One region of the Pseudomonas sp. FG36 genome, then DNA from elsewhere that is predicted to be linked to it. Evidence: riboswitches for the same ligand, from Rfam matches in the RefSeq annotation. Region 1 holds a riboswitch; each other region holds the start of a gene.
The links. A riboswitch is a leader RNA that binds a small molecule or an ion and turns the genes downstream of it on or off. The one in region 1 is predicted to bind cobalamin.

Region 1 (2,180 bases):
TTCCAGCTGGGTCGCGTCCAGGTCCTGGCCGATCAGCACCAGGCGGGTGATCCGTGGCTCCTCGCTGCGCCATGCACGGTCGAAGTGCTTGTCGAAGCGGGTACCCACACCCTGGATCAGCAGACGCATCGGCTTGCCGGGAATGGCGGCGAAGCCCTTGGCACGCAGGATGCCGAACTCGGTGACCAGTTGCGTCAAGGCATCGAGCAGCAGGCTTTCGTCGGCCTCGGGCAGGTCGATGGAGATCGAGTCGAAGGCGTCGTGGTCATGGTCGTCATGGTCATCGCCGTCGTGATGGCTGTCGTGGTGGGTGCGGCGGCCATCGATATGCGCCTCGGACTCGGCGCCCACGCCCAGCAGCACCTCCAGCGGCAGGCGACCACTGCTTGCCTCGATCACCTTGACCGCCGGCGGCAGCTCCTCGGCCACTTCGGCACGGACCTTGGCCAGGCCCTCGGCATCGATCAGGTCGGCCTTGTTCAGTACCACCAGGTCGGCGCTGGCCAGCTGGTCGGCGAACAGTTCGTGCAGCGGCGACTCGTGATCGAGGTTGGGGTCAAGCTTGCGCTGGGCGTCGACCTGGTCCGGGTAGGCGGCAAAGGTGCCGGCGGCCACGGCCGGGCTGTCGACCACGGTGATCACCGCATCGACGGTGCAGGCGTTGCGGATCTCCGGCCACTGGAAGGCCTGCACCAGGGGTTTTGGCAGGGCCAGGCCGCTGGTTTCGATGAGGATATGGTCGAGATCGCCGCGGCGCGCCACCAGCTCGCGCATCACCGGGAAGAATTCTTCCTGCACGGTGCAGCACAGGCAGCCGTTGGCCAGCTCGTAGACGCGGCCGTTGGCCTCTTCCTCGGAGCAGCCGATGCTGCACTGCTTGAGGATCTCGCCATCGATGCCCAGCTCGCCGAATTCGTTGACGATTACCGCGATGCGGCGGCCCTGGGCGTTGTCGAGCATATGGCGCAGCAAGGTGGTCTTGCCCGAGCCGAGGAAGCCGGTAACGATGGTGACGGGGAGCTTGGCCAGTGTTTTCATGTCGCGATGCCCTTGGCAGCAATGGCGCGGGCATGCAGGACGACAGCCACGGCCCGTGTCGGCCTGGCTGTTTCGCCACCGGATCACCCCGCCCGGTTGAAAGTCGAAAACGTTGCGAGGCAGGTCTCCTGGCTTGCACCGCCGGCCATCAAAGCCGGTGGGATGGCGCCTTCCCGCGCGTGCGCAGTGGCTGTGCCGAACCCTTCAGTGCCTACAGTTGCGGGGGCAGCCGCGGCTTGTACCGCGTTCCCGTCTTAGCCCGGGACAACGCCCGGGAACCTCGAACCGGCAAGGCTACGCAGTGCCTGCCTGGCGGTCAACCGCCGCGGCGATTGACGCAGGCCCGGCCCCGTGATTTGCTAGCGCATTGCGTTCAGGTGCCCCCAACGGGGGTGAAACGGGAAACCGGTGCGTCGCGCCTCCTTTAGAAGAGGGCCGACAAAGCCGGTGCTGCCCCCGCAACGGTAAGCGAGAGAAGCGTCAGACCACTGTGCCCATCGTGCGGCATGGGAAGGTGACGTAGTCGATGGAGCCCCGCTCCACCTCGCCAGCCCGGAGACCGGCCTGACATGCTTGCAGAACACCCCGCGGTGGGCGGGCGCTGTCGTATCACCCGGGCCAGCCGTGCCCGGGGGCGTCGCGCCTGCCCGTTGCCACAACAAAAGCAGCAGAGGAACGCGTCATGCCCATCACCCACGCCAAACCCAGTATCGCCACCCCCGTCAGTCTCAGCCAGCGCCTGATCGTCGCGGTCGGCGCCAGCCTGCTGGGCCTGTGCCTGGTGTACTTCGCCGGTTTCTCGCACATCGAGGCGGTGCACAACGCCGCCCACGACACCCGCCACAGCGCCGCCTTCCCTTGCCACTGAGTACGCCCGCATGATCACGCGCATCGCCCGTACCGCGGGTTTCAGCGGCCTGCTCGCCGCCCTGCTGCTGACCCTGCTGCAAAGCTTCTGGGTCGCCCCGCTGATTCTCCAGGCGGAAACCTATGAAACCGCCGCCCCCGTCGCCGAACAGCATGAGCATGGCGAAGCCGCCGCGCCCCATGAGCACAGCGCCGAGGCCTGGGCACCCGAAGATGGCTGGCAGCGTATCCTGTCCACCACGGGCGGCAACCTGGTGGTCGCCGTCGGCTTCGCC
Region 2 (2,180 bases), on a different contig from region 1:
CGGTGTTCGTGCTGCTTACCGGGCTATCGGCCTGGTTGTATGGCGAGAAGTACCAGGGCCGTGGCGATGTCTCGGTGTTCCTGTTCAAACGCGGTCTGTTCCTGGTACTGCTGGAATTCACCCTGGTCAACTTCGCCTGGACCTTCGAGTTGCCTCCGAGCGTGATCTACCTGCAGGTGATCTGGGCCATCGGCCTGAGCATGCTCGCCCTGTCGCTGCTGGTGTGGCTGCCGCGCCCGGCGCTGCTCGCCCTCGGCGCGCTGATCGTCGCCGGTCACAACCTGCTCGATGGCCTGCACTTCGGGCCGGAATCGGCGCTGCATGTGCCATGGGCGATCCTGCATGAGCGCAGTTGGCTGGAGGTGGGCGAACATCTGCGCCTGCGCACGTCCTACCCGCTGTTGCCGTGGATCGGCGTGATCGCCCTGGGTTATGGGCTCGGGCCGTGGTTTGCCCGGGGCAGCGACGCCGGCAAGCGCCAACAGCGCCTGCTATGGGCCGGCGCGGCGTTGCTGCTGGGGTTCGGCGCGCTGCGCCTGCTCAATGGCTACGGCGAAGCCCCCTGGAGCCTCTACGCCAGCGTCGGGCAGACGCTGATGAGCTTCTTCAATATCACCAAGTACCCACCGTCGTTGCTGTTCCTGGCCCTGACCCTCGGCGTCGGCCTGCTCCTGCTGCGCGGCTTCGAGCGTGCCGGCGACGCCCGCTGGATCGGCCCGCTTGCGGTGTTTGGCGCAGCGCCGATGTTCTTCTACCTGCTGCACCTGTATGTGCTCAAGCTGCTGTACGTGGCCTGCGTGGCGCTGTTCGGCCTGAACCAGGGCCGCTATTTCGGTTTCGATGGCATCGGGGCGGTATGGCTGACCGCCGTGCTGCTGCCACTTGCCCTGTACCTGCCGGTGCGCTGGTTCGCCCGGCTGAAAGCGCGCCGGCGCGATATCGCCTGGCTCAAGTACCTGTAAAAGCGTTTTCACCCGACAGCCCGATGGTCTACCATGCCGCCCGCCGGTTTCCACACGGAATCAAAAGGGAATCCCGGGCTCGCCACTGGCGATCCAAAGGGAACTGCCCCCGCAACTGTAGGTGCCGAGCCTGCGCCATCGATGCCACTGGGTCTGCCGACCCGGGAAGGCTGGCGCCGGCCTGGACGCACCAGTCAGGAGACCTGCCGGCACGCATTCACCAACCGGCGGGGTGTCCGGGATGGTCATCCGCCCTGGCCGCGTGCTTGCGCAGGCTGCCGGGCGATGCCTGTCCGTGGGCCATTCCGTGCACCACCCAGGAGATCGCCCCACCATGCCGCACCGCCTCGCCGCCCTCCTCGCCGGCCTGTCCCTGTCGGGCCTGGCCCACGCCAGCACCACCCTGTACCCGCTGACCGTCGACAACTGCGGCATGCCGCAGACCTTCACCCAGGCCCCGCAACGGGCGGTGACCGTCGGCCAGGCCGGCACCGAGCTGCTCTATGCCCTGGGCCTGGGTGAGCGGCTGGCCGGCACCTCGCTGTGGTTCAACAACGTGCTGCCGGAATTCAAGGCGCAGAACGACAAGGTCCCGCGCCTGGCCGACAACGAACCGAGCTTCGAGGCGGTGGTCGGCAAACGTCCGCAACTGGTGACGGCGCAGTTCGAATGGATGATCGGCGCCCAAGGGGCGGTCGGCACCCGCGAACAATTCCAGGAGCTGGGCATCCCCACCTACCTGCTGCCCTCGGACTGCGAGGGCAAGGACAACCTGGTGGGCGCCGACGGCACCCGCCTGCAGCCGTTCAAGGTGCAGAGCATCTACAAGAGCGTCAGCCAGCTGGCCGAGATATTCGACGTGCAGGAGCGTGGCGCGCGCCTGAATGCCGAGCTCCAGGGCCAACTGGAACAGGCCAGGCAGCGCCTGGCCGGCCAGGACCTGGCGCACACCAGCGCGCTGTTCTGGTTCTCCAGCGCCGACCTCAAGACCGACCCCTATGTCGCCGGCCGCCAGGGCGTGGCCGACTACATGCTGCAGACCCTTGGCGTGCGCAACGTGGTCGAGTCCAGCGAAGAATGGCCTACCGTGGGCTGGGAAACCCTGGTCAAAGCCAACCCCACCTGGCTGATCGTCGCGCGCATGGACCGCCGCCGCTACCCGGCCGACGACTACCAGAAAAAACTCGACTTCCTGCGCAGCGACCCGGTCACGCGCAA
Region 3 (2,180 bases), on a different contig from region 1:
AGTGATCGAAGGTGAAGCTCTGGCGGTCGCCGATCTGCTCCTGGTTGTGCTTGATCTCCAGGAAACTGCCGCGCTGGATCACACCGGCATCCCAGGCGTACTCCTCGGCATTGCGCCAGTGGCGACGGCTCTTGATGTAGTACAGCTGGTTGCTGGCGCTGATGCTGTCGCTGATGTTCCAGTCGCTGGTCAGCCGTGTCCACTCATCGTGGTAGCGCTGCTGGTCATTGCTGACGTTGTAGTTCTTGTTGCGCACACTGCTGCGCAGATGGCCGTCGATCAGCGGCGTGCCGTAGTAGTTGGCAGGTTGTGCGTCGCCGCGTTCGTGGGACAAGGTGAAACTCAGGTCGTCACTGGCATCGAAGCGCAGCGCGCCGGAAAACGCCAGGCTGCGCGAATCGGTGCGGTCGACCCAGCCGTTGCCCGCCTGCTGGTTCAGGGTGGCGCGGTAGCTCAGGCGCTCGCTCAGGCTGCCGCCGCTGTCCAGCCCCAGTTGCTGGCGGTCCCAGGAGCCGTAGCCCAAGCGCAGGTGGTTGCGGATATCACCGCTGAAGGGCTTTTTCGGAATCACGTTGACCGTTGCCCCGGTGGCGCCTTCGCCATACAGCACCGAGGCAGGCCCACGGATCACATCGATACGCTCGACCATCCAGGGATCGACCGGGTAGGTGAGGGTGCCGGCGCCGGCGTACAGGCGCGACCCGTCGAACAGGGTCATCACCGAACTCTGGCCCGTGAAACCGCGCGCCGACAAGCCGGTGCCGCCATCGCCAGGGGTACCGATGAAGGTGATGCCCGGCGAGCGGGTCACGGCATCCTGCACCGTGGTGTTGTTGCGCTGCTGGATCTGCGCGGCGGTGATGCTGCTGGTGCTCGCCGGGGTTTCCAGGGCACTGAGGTTCAGGCGTGAACCGGCCTGGGTGGGGGTGGCCAGGTCGACGGTCTGCGGGTCGCGGCTGTCGGTGATCGCCGTGGAGGGCAGGGTGAGCGCAGGGCTGGGCTGCTCGTCGGCCAGAGCCGGCAGGGACACGGCCAGGCAGGCCGCCAGGGTGTGAAGCTTGTTGATACGGGACATGTCGTTCCACTGCTGCAGGAAAGAATGGATCCCGGTGGAAAACACGCAACGGCGAAGCGCGCGCAGGCGCGCACGCGAATACCGGCCTGCGCCCGCCCACCGCGGGTTGCCAAGTGAAGCCTCAGGCCGGTCTCCGGGCTTGCGAGGGTCGTGAAGCCTTCACCTTCCCATGCGTGTGCACAGTGGTCTGTCGAAGGGTTCGCTCGCTTACCGTTGCGGGGGCAGCGCCGGACTTGTCGTGGTATCGACTCACCGGCTTCCCGTTTCACCTTGCGCGCGGCGGCGCAGGGCACCTGAAACTGGCGCGCATCTGACCACCGAACGGGCAGGGAGTCAATCGTCTGGATGGGCGGGCCGAGTGTGGCTGAATCGCGGTTCAGAGCGGTTGTCGTCAGGCCAGCGTTGTCTGCGGACAGGCCGCGTGGATTGGCGCAGGCCGCGCAGGGCGCTACCATCGGTAGCCAGCCTCCTTATCCAACACCAACAAGCCAAGGACGCGTATGACCGAGCAAGCCATGTCCCTGCAACAACTCGCCGCCCCCGAAGGCATCTGTTACGGCTGCGGCTGTTCCCACCCCAGCGGCCTGCATGTGCAGAGCCACTGGGACGCCGACGGCATCCACCTGTCGTGCCGGCATACCCCCGACCCGACCTTCACCGGCTGGCCCGGCCTGGTCTACGGTGGCCTGCTGGCCATGCTGGTCGACTGCCATTCCAACTGGACCGCCATGGCCTGTCACTACCGTGCCGAAGGCCGCGAACCTGGCAGCCTGCCGCGTATCGACTGTGTCACCGGCCAGCTTGGCCTGACCTACCTCAAGCCCACGCCCATGGGCGTCGAACTGCTGCTCAAGGCCCGGGTCGAGGGCGAGCTGGGGCGCAAGACCCGGGTGATCTGCGAGGTCTGGGCCGGGGATGTACTGACTGTCACCGCCGATTCGGTGTTCGTGCGGGTCGATACCGAGAAGCTCAAGCGCCAGGCCCATGGCGACGCCTGAACTTGCACCGATGGGGTGGGGCTGGCATTGTCGAACGTGACCCGGCTGCCCGACAGGATGTTGCCATGCCCTACCAGATTCGCCCGGCCCGTGACGAAGATTGCGTG
Region 4 (2,180 bases), on a different contig from region 1:
GCTTGGTCGGACGTGGCCGTGACGTTGCTGGCGGGCAGGGTGAGGGTGTCGTCCTGCGCCCAGGCGCAGGTTGCGCTGCCAACGAGCAGCGCCAGAGTGGTCATGCGGAACATGCAAGGCTTCCTGGCTGAAATCAATGAGCGCACGCCCGCTGCCGATCAGGCAGTTCGAGGGCGTGGCGATGTCAGAACGCGAGAAGCGAAGCGGGGGAGGCGCGGGGATTGACCAGTGGCCAGCGCTGCTTGGGCAGGCGCGGCGCGGGTTGTCTGGGTAAGGGTTTGCTCGACTCCCCGGCGAGCAGGGCCAGCAAACCGAAGAACACCGCCAGCAGGATGGCGCTGAACAGGCTGGCGATCACGCAGTCGCCGCCGGCGGGCAGCACCGGGTCGGTGATGTCCTGGTCGCCCTTGAACACGCCGCTGCTGTCGGCCGCGCACCAGGCGGCGTCGTCGAGGCCGGCCAGGCGCAGCCCGGCCATCTGCCCATGGCCCATGGCGCACAGCAACGAGCCGAACAGGATGCTGAAATACAGCACCCAGGCGACTTGCGATCGTGTGTGGCGGGCCAGCTTCATCGGCAAAGCTCGAAGGGAACGGGAATAGGTTAGGCGTGCGGATTCTACAACTTTTGACACATCTGCCTAGAGTGATTGGCAGATAAAAAACACGCGAAACGATTCACCGGCCTTTGCTTGACGCACCTTGCCCCAAGGTGTTCAGATGCCGACCGATTTCAGGTGTCCCATGCCGCCGCGCATGGGGTGAAACGGGAAACCGGTACGCGCTTCGCGCCAGTCCGGTGCTGCCCCCGCAACGGTATGCAAGTGATGCCTTCGACAGACCACTGTGGCCCGCGCGTCATGGGAAGGTGAAGGCATCTTGTCTTGCGAGCCCGGAGACCGGCCTGGAATGTAGTAGGCAAACTCCTGCGGTGGGCGGGCATGGGCCGGTATTGGCGTGTGTGCGATCCGTGCTCCTGCGTGCTTCTGCGAAAGTCACTTTCGAGAAGAGCATGATTGCTGTGATTCACTCCCGACGTCGTTTCCCCAAGGCCCGGACCTTGTTCCTGGGCTGCCTGGCCAGCCCCCTGGCACTGGCCGAAAACACCCCCCTGATCCTCGACCAGCAGATCGTCGCCGCGCCGTCGGTGGAGTCGACCACGGTCGCCGCCATGGCCCAGTACGGCAGCAAGGTCGAGATCGTCAGCCGCGAGCAGATCGAGCGCGCCGGCCCCGGCGCCGACATCACCCGGGTGATGCAGATGTTCATCCCCGGCTTCTACGTAGCGCCGAAGAACGGCCCATTCGACTACGGCACCTACTCGCTGCTCGGCGGGCGCAACGACGACACACTGATCCTGCTCGACGGTGTACGCCTGAACAACCGCCTGTACGGCGGCCTGTACCTGGACACACTGCCGGCCAACGCGGTGGAGCGCATCGAGGTGCTCAAGGGCGGCCAGAGCCTGTTGTTCGGCACCCAGGCCGTGGCGGGAGTGATCAACATCGTCACCCGCAGCCCGCAACGTCGTCAGGCTTCAGGTGAGGTCAACCTGGGCCTGGACAGCTTCGCCGGCAGCAGCAAGGACGCCCGCGTCGAGCAGATCTTCAGCAATGGCTTCGGCGACCTGGGCCTGCTGGCCTATGTCAGCCACAACGTCTCCGACGGTTACCAGCCGTTTCGCAACCGCGACTACAGCGGCAACGTCAGCGACAAAAAGCGCGGCTACGAGGTGACCACCTTCGGCGGCAAGGCGATCCAGGCCTTCGGTGACGATGCGCGGCTGGAGCTGTTCTACCAGTACACAGACGCCAACCTCGATTTCGCCCGACCGGTGAACAACTACAAGACCACCAATGACCGCGTGCAGCAGATCGCCACGGCTACCTTCGAACAGCGCATCAGCGAGCGCCTGAGCTACTTCGTCAAGGGCCACGTCAACGACTGGGACACCCGCTACACCCGCATCAACAACCGCGCCGACGGCTCCCGCGACGTGGTCAACCACAACGACTACTGGGGCTTTACCGATTGGGGCGTGCAGGCCGAGGGCAAGGCCGAACTCGACGGCGGCCACGTGCTGGTGTTCGGTTCCGACAACCAGTGGTTCAAGGGCCAGGACGACGTGCTGGTGATCGACGACAACAAGGCCCAGGCCAATGCGTTGTACGCCCAACTGCG

Region 2: another riboswitch for cobalamin. It lies ahead of ACODS9_RS00055 (ABC transporter substrate-binding protein); the one in region 1 lies ahead of cobW (cobalamin biosynthesis protein CobW).
Region 3: another riboswitch for cobalamin. It lies ahead of ACODS9_RS10075 (TonB-dependent receptor); the one in region 1 lies ahead of cobW (cobalamin biosynthesis protein CobW).
Region 4: another riboswitch for cobalamin. It lies ahead of ACODS9_RS24580 (TonB-dependent receptor plug domain-containing protein); the one in region 1 lies ahead of cobW (cobalamin biosynthesis protein CobW).

The regions. Positions count from the first base shown of each region.
Region 1 covers NZ_JBMDJQ010000008.1:23,097-25,276, forward strand. Annotated here, with positions in the region: gene cobW (cobalamin biosynthesis protein CobW) at 1-1,038, opposite strand, end outside; cobalamin riboswitch at 1,140-1,336, opposite strand; cobalamin riboswitch at 1,398-1,620, shown strand; gene ACODS9_RS08595 (CbtB domain-containing protein) at 1,721-1,906, shown strand; gene ACODS9_RS08600 (CbtA family protein) at 1,917-2,180, shown strand, end outside.
Region 2 covers NZ_JBMDJQ010000001.1:8,111-10,290, reverse strand. Annotated here, with positions in the region: gene ACODS9_RS00060 (acetyltransferase domain-containing protein) at 1-962, shown strand, start outside; cobalamin riboswitch at 990-1,187, shown strand; gene ACODS9_RS00055 (ABC transporter substrate-binding protein) at 1,297-2,180, shown strand, end outside.
Region 3 covers NZ_JBMDJQ010000009.1:168,362-170,541, forward strand. Annotated here, with positions in the region: gene ACODS9_RS10075 (TonB-dependent receptor) at 1-1,075, opposite strand, end outside; cobalamin riboswitch at 1,183-1,387, opposite strand; gene ACODS9_RS10080 (PaaI family thioesterase) at 1,576-2,073, shown strand; gene ACODS9_RS10085 (GNAT family N-acetyltransferase) at 2,139-2,180, shown strand, end outside.
Region 4 covers NZ_JBMDJQ010000048.1:17,087-19,266, forward strand. Annotated here, with positions in the region: gene ACODS9_RS24570 (TonB-dependent receptor) at 1-113, opposite strand, end outside; gene ACODS9_RS24575 (DUF2946 family protein) at 185-574, opposite strand; cobalamin riboswitch at 718-921, shown strand; gene ACODS9_RS24580 (TonB-dependent receptor plug domain-containing protein) at 1,012-2,180, shown strand, end outside.